DNA from 2 places in the Siphonobacter sp. SORGH_AS_0500 genome. Region 1 is predicted to be linked to the other one. Evidence: riboswitches for the same ligand, from Rfam matches in the RefSeq annotation. Region 1 holds a riboswitch; the other holds the start of a gene.
The links. A riboswitch is a leader RNA that binds a small molecule or an ion and turns the genes downstream of it on or off. The one in region 1 is predicted to bind S-adenosylmethionine.

Region 1 (7,710 bases):
CTATACAGAAGCTTTAAAATAAAGTTTTTAAAAGCATTTGGAAAAGCATTTAAGTTTATCCTACTTTGCCTACCAATTTTATAGACTTTAAATCTTCCATAATGAAACAAGCTGTATATAATTTTCTCACCGAGTATTCTTCTGTCGCTCTCTTACACGATCTCTACTTCAAATCGTGTTGTTGCTAGGTATTCCATTATTCCATTGATCTCCGAAGTATTATTTCGGAAGATTCTCCGCCTTCTTTTTACGAATTCCCCTAGTGTCAGACTTAGCTATTGATTAGGTCTGAAGTTCTCCTATTGCTTTATCAGTACTCCTTTGTGTGCCTTATTCCCATCTTTTCATTGACAAGAGTATGAAAAAACCTATCATTTCCGCTCAGCAGATTCTGGGTTTGTTATTACTGAGTTATGCTTTATCGGGCACACCGCCAGCCGAAGCCGCTCCTCTCCATCAGCCCCTACTCATCTCATCAAAAGACCTAGTGATTCAGGGGAAAGTAACTGCTCAAAGCGATGGTACACCTCTACCTGGCGTGTCGGTCGCCATTAAGGGAACCACCGTCGGCACTACGACCGACGCCAACGGAAATTATCAGCTTCGCATAGCTGATGCAAAAGCGACATTAGTTTTTTCTTTTGTTGGCTTTATCTCACAGGAAGTAATCGTAGGTACTCGAACTCGCGTGGATATCCATCTGGAATCGCAGACCAGCCAGTTGAATGAAGTGGTTGTTGTGGGGTATGGTACCCAGCAGAAACGGGATTTAACGGGCTCGATCGCAACGGTTTCGGGTAAAGACCTTGCCGCTGCTCCCGTGCAAAGTTTTGATCAGGCCCTACAGGGAAGAGCCGCTGGAGTTAACATTTCAACCCCCGGCGGAGCTCTGAACGCTACACCCGTCATTCGTATTCGCGGGATTAACTCAATTAACCTGAGTTCCTTCCCGCTGGTTGTGGTAGATGGCGTACCTACGTATACGGATAATATCTCTACCAATTCAGCTTCTAATAACCCATTATCTAATATTAATCCGGCTGATATTGAGAGCGTTGAGGTATTAAAAGATGCTTCGGCCACTGCTATTTACGGTTCACGGGCCAGTGCCGGGGTCATTCTGATTACCACTAAACAGGGCAAAAAGGGTAATGTAAAAGTAAGTCTGGATTCCTGGGTAAGCTGGTCGAATCCCTACCGACTTAACAAAATCCAAATGCTGGGGGCGGAAGATTTTGTTACCCTGAAAAATGAAGCCCTTGCCAATGCCGGACAAACGCCCGGTTACGCTTTAAATTATGACGCCAACGGCAACTTAATTGATACCGACTATAAGAAACTATTTTACCAGAATAATGGCTTTTCGCAGTCGCACGCTTTGAGTTTTTCAGGCGGTTCGGAGCGGACTAATTATTACGTTTCACTGGGATATACCGATCAGGCGGGGATTGTGAAGCATAACGAATTTGATCGTAAAAATGCTCGTGTTAAAATCGACCATAAGCTTTTCAAAACCTTTACGATTGGAGCTAATTTTGCTATCAGTAACACCAGCACCCTTTCCGTCAATTCAGGTTCAGTAAGTGGGGAAGTCTATTCCTACACCAACGGTCCGCGTTTAGCCTTAAGCCCTGACCCTAACCTGAGTCCATACAATAGCGATGGCTCGTATAATATCGGTTCTGGTGGTTTGATCGGTCAGATGAATAACCGTATTCCGTCCATCTGGGCCAATCTGGCGGCGGTGATGGATAATGATCGCTATCGTTCGTCGGGTGCCGCCACGCAAGGAAGTTTATACGCCAATTGGGAAATCATCAAAGGGCTGAACATCCGTACTCAATATGGGATTGATCGGTTGAGTGTAGTCGATGAATCGTATGAAAGTCCGCTTACTCCTCCCGGCGTATTTGTGGGTGGCAGTGCGACCAGCCGTTATCGCAATAACTACCGTTGGAACTGGCAGAATACGGCTCAATACGATTTTTCATTGGCTGGAAAGCATAATATTTCTTTGTTAATCGGCAATGAACAGCAACTTTCTACAGTGGACCGTTGGGGTTTAAACCGAACGAACCAGTCCGATCCACTTTTCAGGAGTGTCAAGGGGAACTTCGTAAATACAGTTCCGGTGAGCATGGCTCAAACGGAAAACTTCCTGTTATCCTATTTCGGACGTTTGAATTATGATTTCGGTAAAAAATATTTCGCTACTCTTAACTTCCGTCGGGACGGCTATTCAGCTTTTGCGAGTGGTAAAAAGTTTGGTAACTTCTACGGTGCTTCGCTGGGGTACTCCATCTCAGATGAAACTTTCTGGGCGAATTCAGCCATCAGTCGAATCGTAAGTTACCTGAAATTCCGGGGTAGCTACGGTCTGGTTGGGAATAATCAGGGCATTAATGACTATGCTTCGCTGCAATCCTACGCGGCTGGTTTACAGGGCGATTCCCCTACGCTTTATTACGATCAGGCGGGAAACCGAAGTCTGTCCTGGGAAACCAGCAAGAAAACTGATTTTGGATTTGCTTTTGGCTTACTCAATGATCGCATTACCGGAGAAATCGCCTATTACCAAAACGATGTGGATGGCCTGATTCTCAATGTTCCGCAGGCATCTTCCAAAGGGATTCCCTCCAATTCTCTGTTACTCAATATTGGATCGATGCAAAATACCGGGCTGGAGTTCAGCGTACAGGCCCATGCCGTTCGTACGGATGAGTTCAGCTGGAAAATCAATGCGAATGTAACGACGCTGAAAAATAAGGTCATTAGCCTGAATGGAGATAACCAGCGGATAATCAACGGTGAAAACGTAATTGAAATTGGAAAATCGGTTTCCAGTCTCTGGGCCGTTACTACGCTGGGGGTTAATCCTGAAAATGGTCGCCGTTTATTCCAGAAAGCCGACGGAACCGTGGTTCAATACGATCATTCGGCCTCCGCATCCCAACGATGGACGACGCTGGAAGGCACGTCCGTATCTGCTGCAACGACGCTGGCCGACGGTAGAAATCAAGGCCCGGCTTTGCCAAAATGGTACGGCGGATTTGATAACACGTTTACCTACAAAAACTTCGATCTGGGTTTATTCCTGCAATTCTCGGGAGGTAATAAGGTTCTGAACGGCACCAAACCTGGAACTCGTGATCAACGCGGCTACAACAACAGCACGGATCTCCTCGACCGCTGGACACCGAATAATAAAGATGGGAAATTACCACGGGCGGTTTACGGAGATAACATTTCCAACGGCGGAGCGGCTATCTCCATTTCCGAAAATATTGAAAAAGGCGATTTTGCTCGTCTGCGGAATGTTTCGTTGGGGTACAAAATCAATCCAAATGTTCTGAACCGCCTTCATGTATCGAGTGCCCGCGTGTACGCTCAGGTGCAGAATGCTCTGGTTTTTACGAAGTACAGCGGTTATGATCCCGAATCTACGGTGAATGGAAACAGCAATACGGGTCCCGGCGTGGACCGGAATGCATTGGGACAAACCCGTACAGTATCCCTCGGTATTACTATTGGCTTTTAACCCTTCCTGATTATGAATCACTTACTCAAACATACGTCCCGCGTACTAGGCCTTGGAATCGTACTTGCACTTTCTTCCTGCAACGAAGACAAACTAGAACCCACACCCACTACGTTTTTCACCGACATTGTCGTTTTCGATACACCTGCCCGCATTGCCCAGCAGGTGAACGGGTTATTCAGTTCTTCGTCCATTAAATCAGGAGCCTTTCTAGGAGGGCGTTATCACATTTATAGCGATATTCAGGGAGAAGAATTCCTGAATGTCAAGGCCAACCAGGGTACTGGTTTTAACGTGTGGAGCTTTACACAAAACGAATCGCAGACGGGTGGCATCTGGGACGCGGCTTATGCTTCTATTAATAAAGTTAACGTATTTCTAAAAGGTCTGGATGATAACGCCAGCAAATTCGTACCTCCTACGTTTCCAGCCAACTATGACCAGCAAGTGCTAAAATACAAAGCCGAAGCTCGGTTCGTGAGAGCGGTGGCTTATTTCTACGTACTGCAGTTTTATGCCCGGTCGTATGGGGCAACTTCTAATGGTTCCAGTCCGGGCTTGCCGCTTCGGCTTCAGGCTGAAACCAATGCAGCGAATAACGATCTGGCCCGGAGTACGGTGGCCGAAGTTTACGCTCAGATTATTGAGGATTTGAATTTCGCCGAGCAGAACCTTCCGTTAAATTATACCGATGAATTGACCAATGTCTCGCATCCGCATCGGAATTCGGCAATTGCGTTTAAAACGAAAGTTTATCTGGCTCAATCTAAATGGGATGACGTAATCCGGGAAGCCGACAAGATTGTCTCCGCTTCTGCTCCCTTTACGGCCACCACGGGCGTAAAGCATGCCTTGCAAGCCAATATTGCTTCGGTCTTTGCCGTACCGCAAACCACAACGGAAAGCATCTTCTCGCTCGTTTTCACCAATCAGGACAACCCAGGAACGCAGAATCAATTTGGCTTTTACTACCTGCCGACAGGTAACAGGGAGTATTACCTGAACCCGGCAGGAATTCTGGGCGAAAGCACCTGGAAATCGACCGATGCCCGCCGCCAGTTTGTGGTTACTTCGGGCGGGCAGCAGTGGTTATCGAAATACTCGAGTCCGTCGCCTTATACCGACAAAGCTCCGATTATTCGCTACGCGGAAGTGCTATTGAACCTTGCTGAGGCACGAACCCGCTCGACCAATTCAGTAGATGCCCGAGCCGTTCAGTTGCTGAGTGCCGTGCGATCAAGGTCGGATGCTTCTACGCAGTGGACTACCGCCAGCTTTCCTAATGCCAGTGCTTTGCTGGAAACGATTCTAAAAGAACGCCGCATTGAGTTTTTAGGCGAAGGCTTACGCTCTATTGACATTTACCGGCAGAATCTAACGTTTCCAGCAAAAGGCACTGTACCGGCCATCGTACCGAGCGATCCTACATATGTATGGCTCATTCCAGCCAGTGAGTTAACCGCTAATAAGCTAATGACCCGTAATTAATCACAGGCAGCAGGCATTTGTTCAAGCTAGATGCCTGCTGCCTAATCTAACTTCAATTCTCAATCTACTGATTGACAAATGATTAATAGGTTTGGCTAAAAAAATAAACGTTATTAGTCTATAAAATCTATAGATTTATTTGGATAATGTATTTTCACGTATATATCTTTGCAGAGTCTTCAATTACTTCCCTGCAAAAGTAGTTGCGGCTTATAAAGAAAGGTGGAGAGACAGGCTCTTTGAATCCTTAGCAACTTTCCTGAACGGAATCAGTGCTAACCTGCCTATTGAATTAGGAACTATAAACCCAACAACCAACCATGAACGCTAAGCTATTCGCCTGCAATGCTCGCTGCTGCACCTGCTGCTGCTGAGATCCGTCCAACCTCAACTAATCACGAAAGTCATTTGCATCTGCCTGCCTGCACTGGTGTTTATGCTTTCTTTCTCTGCACACGTTTCAACGCGAGTGCATTTCCTAACTATTTCTAACACATCTATTTATGAAAATGAAAGCCATTTCATTCCTGAAAGGCACGGCCCTTACCTTGTCCGTACTCAGTGGTTTTTCTTCGCAGGCTCAGCAAACTCAATTCCCGAAAGAAGGCGTTTGGCGGGGCGTTTTCACCATTAACGAACAGAAGGTTCCCTTTAATTTTGAAGTAAAGGGTAATAAAGCCGAAGACGCTACTTTCACCCTCATCAATGGCACCCGTCAGGATCACTTCCACGTCAAACAAACGGCTTCTGATTCTTTATTTATTAAAATGAATACGTACGATGCCGCACTGGTAGCTAAGGTTCACCCCGACGGCCACCTCACGGGTGAATACCGCAGTCTGGTGCCCAGCTTCCGGGGTAACTCGCTGCCTTTTACGGCGGAATACGGTAAGTCTTACCGATTCGTTGAACCCGGTAAAGACATTGCCCCAGCGGCTAACCTGAGCGGTAAATGGGAAATCAAACTCATTAGTAAAGAACCGGTTGCGAATCAGGTCGCTTTACTCGAACAAAAGGGGAATAAACTGACGGGCGTGATCATGACGGTCGTGGGTGATTCCCGTGAACTGGAGGGGACTGTTCAGGGAAATGAATTTGTTCTTTCGGGCTTCACCGGGCCTAATCCCGTATTGATCAAAGGAAAAATCAACGAGGACAAAACCTTATCCGCCGAAATTGATCGTGGATTATACGTCACTCAAAAGCTGGAGTGGACGAAAAACAAAAAGGCAGAACTTCCGGATCCCTATGCTCTGACTCAACTGAAGGAAGGTCAGAATAAACTGGATTTCACTTTCCCCGATCTGAATGGAAAAACCGTAAAACTGAGCGATGCCAAATACAAAGGCAAAGTAGTTATCGTGGAAATCATTGGGACCTGGTGCCCCAATTGCACAGATCAGACGGCTTTTCTTTCCCCCTGGTACAAGGCCAATAAACATCGCGGCGTAGAAGCCATCGCGGTTGGTTTTGAACAGAAAGATGATCTGGAATACGCCAAGTACACACTAGGTAAACTGAAAGAGAAATACGGTATTGAATACGACATTCTCTTCGGTGGTATTGCGGATAAAAAACTGGCTTCCGAGAAATTCGCGGCCCTCAATAAAATGATGGCGTTCCCAACAACGATCATCATTGGTCGGGATGGAACCGTGAAGCAAATCCACACGGGTTATACCGGGGAAGTAACGGGGAAATACTACAAAAACTACGTGAAGAAGTGGAATAAAGACCTGGACAAATACATTGCTGAAGAAGCTCCGGCCAGCAGCGATGTGGCCGCACGATAATCGTTCGATCGTCAAAGTTGATTTGCCATGTATTCGAGTATCGGGTAGTTTACCCGATACTCCTTAAAAAACCATAATTCGCTACTAATCAGCTACATTTACAAAAACCTAAACAAAACTTGTCATGAAAAAAGTACTCGCTCTCCTCGCCCTTGCGTCATTCGCATTTACAAAGCCTCAGGCTACGGTTACTTACAAAGTAGATACCCAGAAAAGCACTATCGTATGGAAAGGTAAAAAAGTGACCGGTGAACACTATGGCAACGTTACCCTTACCAGCGGCACCCTAATTGCTGATAATGGTAAGTTGAAAGGCGGTTCGTTTGAAAGCGATCTTCGCACGCTGACGGTTACAGATTTAAAAGATCAGGAATACAACCAGAAGCTAGTCAATCACCTCAAAGGGGATGATTTCTTCGCGGTTGACAAACACCCTAAATCAACCTTTGTGATTACGTCGGTAACCCCACAGGCAGCGGGTCAGGTGCAGGTCAAAGGGAAGTTAACCATCAAGGGCATTACGCAGGAAGTAAGCTTTCCCGCCACGGTAAAGGCTGATAAAAACCAGTTAACGGCATCAGCTAAAATTCCGGTAGATCGTACCAAATACGACATCAAATTCCGTTCGACTAATTTCTTCGAAAATCTGGGTGATAAAGCCATCCACAATGACTTTGAACTGGATGTAAACTTAGTCGCTAACGCGGGCGGCACGGCTTCGGCGAGTCGATAATCTTTCCTTGTTTATGAGAAAAATTTTTACCGGGCTAGTCGTTTTACTAGCCAGTGTGACCTCGCTATGGGCTCAGGAAAGCGTTCAGCAACTCGAATGGGATTATTCGCTATCGAAGACCGCTCTCCAGCCCGGTGACGAAGTAGAGCTCATCGTGA
Region 2 (7,710 bases), on a different contig from region 1:
TTCAGTTAGGGGCTGACTCGTCTTAACAATCAGTTTAACAGCGATCTCACTGATTCGACGAGGGTTTTCAGCCATACTCTTCGTAACTTCTACCTGCGTCCCCGTAATATCCACCTGGTCCCGCTGGGCAACGATTCCCATGATGGTTAACATGCAGGAACCCAAAGCCGAAGCAACTAAATCAGTGGGAGAAAATGCCTCTCCTTTTCCGTGATTATCCACTGGAGCATCCGTAATAATTTCTGAGCCAGATCTTACATGTGTAGCCTGCGTGCGAAGTTGTCCTAAATACGTAATGGTAGCCGTTGCCATGCCTGTAACTGTTATCTTAATTGAATGAATGAGACGTATTTTCCGAAAAGCTTTTCTCTCACTTTTCCTAAAAAATGCCATTAAAGGTAAGTTATTCTTTCTAACTCATCTTTCTTCACGGGATTATCGCCCTCACAATTCAAGTGAAAAGTTTCATTCTTTTATCAAACGCAACTTTTTATCGTCATTACAGGTTAGCTCATTACCTTTGTACATCTTTTGATAGACCCCACTGTTTATCAAATCAGCAATTGATATTGGGATGATTGAGCTACCCGTAATAACAAAATCCGGTACAGGCACCAAAGGCGAGAACAAGCCAGGTTCCTCTACCCGCAAACCCGACTGGTTGCGAGTGAAACTCCCCACCGGTCCGGAATACCGCAACGTGCGGCAAGTTGTAGATGAATATAAACTCCATACCATTTGTCAGTCAGGAAACTGTCCGAATATGGGTGAGTGTTGGGGAGCGGGTACGGCTACATTTATGATTTTGGGTAATGTCTGTACGCGTTCCTGTACCTTCTGTGCAGTAGCAACCGGACGTCCCAACGAATATGATGCGGACGAACCCCGTCGCGTAGCCGAAGCCATTAAGATCATGGGTGTGAAGCATGCCGTTCTGACTTCTGTAAACCGGGATGAATTGAAAGACCGGGGAGCTGAAATCTGGTATCAGACGGTTCGCCTGACGAAAGAATTAAGCCCCAGCACAACGATTGAAACGCTGATTCCTGATACGAAAGGAAACTGGGCTGCTCTGGAGCGTATGATTGCTGCCGGACAGGAAGTGGTCTCCCATAATATGGAGACGGTAGAACGTCTGTATCGCCCCGTACGTCCTCAGGCGAAATATTCGCGGAGTCTGGAGCAAATCAAACGGACGAAAGACTTTGGCAAACGTACCAAAACGGGCATTATGCTAGGTTTGGGCGAAACGCAGGACGAAGTATTCAAAGCTATGGATGATCTGGTCGCTCATGGACTGGACGTTCTGACGCTGGGCCAATACCTTCAGCCTACAAAAATGCACCACGAAGTTATTGAATGGATTCACCCCGACACCTTCGCGATGTATAAGGAAGAGGGCGAAAAAAGAGGGATTAAATACGTTGAATCGGGCCCGCTGGTACGCTCCAGCTACCATGCCGAACGTCACGTAAACGTATAATTTATATTGATTTGAGTCAAAGGCCTCGTTACCTAGGAGTAGCGAGGCCTTTTTTGTAGAGAGCCGACTTCATCGCGTCTAGTCGGGAGATGGAAATCAGGCAGAGCTAAGAAACTGCCTCTTGCCCTCCGCTATGGTTGGTGTCCTCACCAACCATTATGCTTTATTAATGGCGGGTGAAGACACCAGCCATAGCGGGAGTAACAAAAATTGCCTCTACCCAGACGCGATAAAGTCGCCTCTCTGCATTCAAACAAAATCGAATTTTCCAGGTTCTATTTTCATTCACGAGATTCCCGATTGCTTGAAGTACGACATCATCATAACAGGAGGAGGTATGGCTGGACTAAGTCTGGCCTATTACCTCAATCGTAGTGCTTTACGCGATAAGAAAATTTTGATTATTGATCGTGAAAAGAAAACCCGGAATGACCGCACCTGGGCCTTTTGGCAGGAAGGAGAAAGTGCATTCGAGTCCATCCTCTACCGAAAATGGAATTCCATCTGGTTTCATGGATCTAATGGATTTTCCCGAAAGTTGACCTTAGGCAAGCATCAGTATAAGTTACTTCGCGGAATTGATTTCTACCAGTTTATTCATCACGAACTGGCGACAAACCCTGCCATTGAATTCTTATACAGCCCCATTCAGTCTATTCTGTCTGATAACCAGGAAGCCATTGTTCAAACCGAAGCAGGCGAATACCGGGCAAGCTGGTGTTTCGATAGTACGCACGTTTTGCAAGCCATGAAACCCTTGCCAGCGAGTGGCTTTGTCTACCAAAACCTGTTACAGCACTTCAAAGGCTGGGTCATTCGCACCAATCAACCTGCCTTTGACCCGCAGGTACCGATTATGATGGATTTCCGAATCGACCAGCAGAACGAATGTCGATTCATCTACGTAATGCCTTTTTCTGAAACGGAAGCTCTCATTGAATTCACGCTCTTTACCCCAGCCCTGCTTTCAAAAAAAGAGTACGATAAAGGTTTAAAAAGTTACATTCAGGAATTCACTTCCATTCAGCACTATGAAATTCTGGAAGAAGAATTTGGGATTATTCCCATGAGCGACGAGCCTGCTCAGGAACAGGCAGCTCCACGCGTGATTCGCGTGGGTACTGCGGGCGGTTATACGCGGGCCAGCACGGGTTATACCTTTACCCGCACGCAAAAGCGTTTACAACAATTGGTTCATAACCTGGAACGATCTTTCGACGTTTCGCCCGTAACCCACAAAGCAATCCCTGCTCTGAATTACTTTTACGATCAGGTTTTTCTAAATGTCTTTTTAAAAAAGCGGGTATCTACGGCTGCTATATTTACGGGGTTGTTCCAAAAAAATCCGGCTCCCCGCATTTTCCGGTTTCTGGATGAAGAAAGCAGTCTGGTAGAAGACTTAAAAGTCATTGTTTCCGTACCCATCCTTCCCTTTACAAAAGCCGCCATTGACATTTTTAAACGAAATATTCAGGAATTCCGACAAGGTTAAGCCATCTTGTTTGGTGAATTTCCACGGAATGTACAATTTTGCAAAAGTATCCAGAGGCTCCAGTTAGGGCACCAACCGAGTTTAGAACGCTACGGTGGTTTAACGATACGGGCTTTTTTCTTGAAAATCAGCTTTTTAGAAAAATTCAAAACGTTCAATTCCTTCCTTTGGCCAAGGTTTACGAAACATTACATATTTATCGATTCGTACTCCCAATCAATTAATTAACAGCACATGCCTTATCTATTCACTTCTGAGTCTGTATCTGAAGGACATCCTGATAAAGTAGCCGATCAAATTTCAGATGCCCTCATTGATCATTTCTTAGCCTTCGACCCTCAATCTAAAGTTGCCTGCGAAACCCTGGTAACTACCGGACAGGTTGTTTTGGCCGGTGAAGTTAAATCAACTACCTATCTCGACGTTCAGAGCATTGCTCGTGAAGTAATCCGTAAAATTGGATATACGAAGTCTGAATACATGTTTGAAGCCAATTCCTGCGGTGTTCTTTCTGCTATTCACGACCAGTCAGCGGATATTAACCAGGGCGTGGATCGCTCAAATCCTGAAGAACAGGGTGCGGGTGACCAGGGTATGATGTTCGGTTACGCTACCCGCGAAACGGACAACTACATGCCTTTAGCTCTGGATTTAGCTCACAAAATCCTGAAGGAAATGAGCGACATTCGTAATAATGAGCTGTCGCTGATGCCTTACTTACGCCCCGATGCGAAGTCTCAGGTAACGATTGAATATAGTGATGACAACACGCCTCAGCGAATTGATACCATCGTTGTTTCGACGCAACATGATGATTTCGGTGATGACGAAACGATGCTCACTAAAATCCGCGAAGACATCATTAACATCGTTATTCCCCGCGTGAAAGCTGCTCTGAAACCTGAGTTAAGCCAGTTATTCGAAGGAGAAATTACCTATCACATCAACCCTACGGGTAAATTCGTGATTGGTGGTCCTCACGGCGATACGGGTCTGACGGGTCGTAAGATCATTGTTGATACATACGGCGGAAAAGGTGCCCACGGTGGGGGTGCGTTCTCGGGTAAAGATCCTTCGAAAGTAGACCGTTCGGCAGCTTATGCTACGCGGCACATTGCGAAAAACCTGGTTGCTGCTGGGCTGGCGGATGAAGTATTGGTTCAGGTTTCTTACGCCATTGGCGTAGCAGAGCCTTGCGGTCTGTATATCAACACGTATGGAACTTCGAAGGTGGGATTAACGGACGGAGAAATTGCCTTGAAAGTAGGCGAGATCTTCGACATGCGTCCTTACTTCATTGAGCAGCGTCTGAAACTTCGTAACCCAATTTATTCCGAAACGGCTGCCTATGGTCACATGGGTCGCGAATCGAAAGTGGTAACAAAAACATTCAAATCTCCCGACGGAAAAGTAATCGAGCAGGAAGTAGAATTATTTACCTGGGAAAAACTGGATTACGTGGATCAGGTAAAAGCCAAATTTGGTCTGTAATTCCTTGAATTATATCTCTTTAAAAGGCCCGGATTGTATAAACAATCCGGGCCTTTGGTTTTCTACCCTGTAGAGACGCGACTTCATCGCGTCTGGCCGGGAAATGAAAGTAACGTAGGGGTAACCCAAAACTGCCTCTTACCCAGAAGCGATGAATCGCGTCTCTAGGTTTTTTACCTATCTTAGATTCCTATTCTTTCTTCTCTTGGTCAAATCTGATATGCTGAAAATCCTAACCACTACTTTAGTACTCCTAACTTCCACTTTTACTTTTGCACAAACCACCAAAGTTATCGTTCGGGCCCAGGCCAAAGATGCCAAATTTATTGGCACCGGCATTGGTGGGGCTTATGTCATTATTCGTAATGAGTTGACGGGTGAAATTCTGGCGAAAGGTCTGACCAGCGGAAATTCTGGCAACACGGATTTACTTATGAACCAGCCCTACAAACGCCACAATCGCCTTACCGACGAACAGACAGCCCGATTTGAAGCAGACTTAAAACTGGATGCTCCTACCTTCGTTACCGTCGAAGCCATCGCTCCCGTTAATCGTAAAAGTTCAGCCGTAAAAGCTTCTACCCAGCTCTGGCTCATCCCGGGAAAACCCATCGATGGCGACGGGATTATTCTACAAATTCCCGGATTAATGGTGGACATTTTAGAACCTCAATCTCATCAGGTGATTACCCAAACCACACTAAAGGATAATCAGGTAAAAATTCGGATTAATCTGGTTATGATGTGCGGTTGTGTGATTAATAAAAACGGGTTCTGGAAATCTGATAACATCGAAGTAAAAGCTCTCGTCAAAAAAGATGGCATGAAGTTTGGAGAAATTCCGTTGAGCTTTGCTTCGCAGGATAATATTTTTGAAGGAATGCTTTCCGTTAAAGATAAAGGCATGTACGAAATACAGATTTACGCCTACGACCAGGTAAACAAAAACACCGGAATCGACCGAATTAACTTTGTAATCCAATAAGTTTAGTTTTCTGTTTTCAATTTTTTGCCACAAAGGCTCGAAGACACCAAGGTTCACAAAGTTTTATGCTGAGGTACTCTGTGCAAAACTCTGAGTAACGCTGTGGTTAATCAAAAACAGAAAACTAAGCTCATTACCTTCCAACCTACTCTATCTATTACCTATGAATGAACGTAATCGGATCGATGCATTAGAAGCCGAAGTCCAGCGACTGGCGGAGCAGCTTTCCAGTGCTCAGAAAAATCTTATTCAGATTCAACGGGAGTTAAGTTCACTACGCCCCGACACTACTCCTGTTAAAACCGTTACACAAACCCCCATTGCTCCTCCCTCAGCTCCAGTTTCTGCGGTTTCTCCACCCGTAATAACAAAACCTGCTCCTACGTACGCCAAAACGCCAACGGAAGAATACATCGGAGGGAATTTATTAAGCAAAGTTGGGATTGCCGTCCTAGTGATCGGGATTGCGATTTTCGTTAAATACGCTTTCGACAATGACCTTATTGGCCCCTGGGGGCGACTGGCTCTGGGTTGGAGCATCGGCTCTGCTCTTGTTACGCTGGCCCTATGGCTAAAGCCTAAATACCTGACCTACAGTGCTGTACTACTCAGCGGAGGCGTGGCTACCGTATATCTCACTACGTACGCGGCTTATTACTTTTATCAGTTCTTACCTTCGCCGCTATCTTTTGCACTGATGGTACTCGTTACGCTCTTTACGGTCTGGCAGGCTACGCGTTATGAAGTGCAATGGATTGGCTTATTCGGTCTGGTCGGGGCTTATGCGGTTCCTTTTCTGGTGGGTGGCAATGGGGCCCCCTGGGGACTTTTTGTATACATGACTATTCTGAACGCTGGCGTGCTGAGTCTGGCCTACCAACGCGACTGGCAGTTAATGAACACCTCCGCTTTTTTCGTTACCTGGCTGATATTTATAGCCTTCATCATCAATGGCTTCGACCGTCCAGGCTACGTCTGGATTAGTCTGGTATTCGGCACCATTTTCTTTCTGCAGATGTATGCCAATCAACTGGTTTACCCTTTATTCCAGAAAGCCTACGCTCATCATCGCACGATTTTACAGATTGTATTAAACGCTCTATTTTTTTACATTCCCACGTATTTCATTCTGAAAGAGCAGCATTATTCAACCCTTTCTATCACTGCCTATACGTTTGCCAACAGCCTATTTCACGGGGGAATCGCCTGGTTTTTACGGCAGAGAAATCTGACCTCGTTAGCGGATGCTTCGCTGTCTATGGCCCTTGTATTCCTTATTCTAATGGTTCCTATCCAATTGGAAGGCGATTGGATTACGTTGGTTTGGGCAGGTGGAGCCGCTACCTTATACACGCTGGGCATTCAACGTTCGTCGAAAATTCTGACTCACTTCGGGACGGCTTTGATTAATCTGACAGCCTGTGCCCTACTCATTCACGGATACTCTATTCCCAACCCTTCATTAGATTATCTGCCTTACTGGAATCTTACTTTTCTTACGAATGCCTTATTCCTTGCGGCGGTTATCTTTATGTTAATCCAGTCGATCAAGGCTCAACAAGTTGGTTTTTCAAGAAAATTACTTGGCTTGTTACTGTTTGTAATGGGTTATTACGTGATTTCAATGGAATGGGATCGTTACTTTGCAGCTCAGGGCAATCTTAGATTTCCGCAAGCCGTTCAAAATCTCGTTTTCAGCATTTATACCAGCCTATACATCGGAGCTACCCTAGTAATCATTGCTCCGCGACGATTGTATTTCTGGCAAGTAGCGAGTCTGGTACTCAGTGTGCTGATTTTTATTTATATCTTTTTCCAGAATCCCGTTCAGGCCGTTACCCTGCTTACCATCAAAACCCCAACGGCCTGGATTAACGCCCGTTACCTTCTTTATCTTGGCATTGCAGGCATTACCTATGGTCTATACCGGATGATTCCTGATGATTCTAGTAACTGGAAACAAACCCGAAATCTATTTTTATACGCCATTCACGGCGTTATTCTCTGGGTATTAAGTCAGGAATTGGTAACGCTTTTCATCCTGAATAGTCCCGCCGAAGCCACTGAGCAACGGCTCATGGCGACACAGGCAGGCTTCAGCGTACTTTGGGGCGTTTATTCACTGACCTTGATTGTTCTGGGTTTTAGCAAAAAAATAAAGCGATACCGTCTGGCGGGCATCGCTTTATTTGGGGTCGTATTAATCAAACTGCTGATTTTCGACTTAAGCCGTGTCGCTACGGGCGGAAAAATCATCAT

Region 2: another riboswitch for S-adenosylmethionine. It lies ahead of metK (methionine adenosyltransferase); the one in region 1 lies ahead of QE357_RS23725 (peroxiredoxin).

The regions. Positions count from the first base shown of each region.
Region 1 is NZ_JAVIYT010000008.1:85,437-93,146, forward strand. Features, by position in the region: gene QE357_RS23715 (TonB-dependent receptor) at 359-3,538, shown strand; gene QE357_RS23720 (RagB/SusD family nutrient uptake outer membrane protein) at 3,551-5,026, shown strand; SAM riboswitch class I at 5,234-5,334, shown strand; gene QE357_RS23725 (peroxiredoxin) at 5,530-6,819, shown strand; gene QE357_RS23730 (YceI family protein) at 6,944-7,552, shown strand; gene QE357_RS23735 (protein-disulfide reductase DsbD domain-containing protein) at 7,566-7,710, shown strand, end outside.
Region 2 is NZ_JAVIYT010000001.1:2,184,422-2,192,131, reverse strand. Features, by position in the region: gene QE357_RS09200 (OsmC family protein) at 1-312, opposite strand, end outside; gene lipA (lipoyl synthase) at 575-1,483, shown strand; gene QE357_RS09190 (lycopene cyclase family protein) at 1,617-2,975, shown strand; SAM-I-IV-variant riboswitch at 3,017-3,120, shown strand; gene metK (methionine adenosyltransferase) at 3,210-4,466, shown strand; gene QE357_RS09180 (hypothetical protein) at 4,687-5,451, shown strand; gene QE357_RS09175 (DUF2339 domain-containing protein) at 5,615-7,710, shown strand, end outside.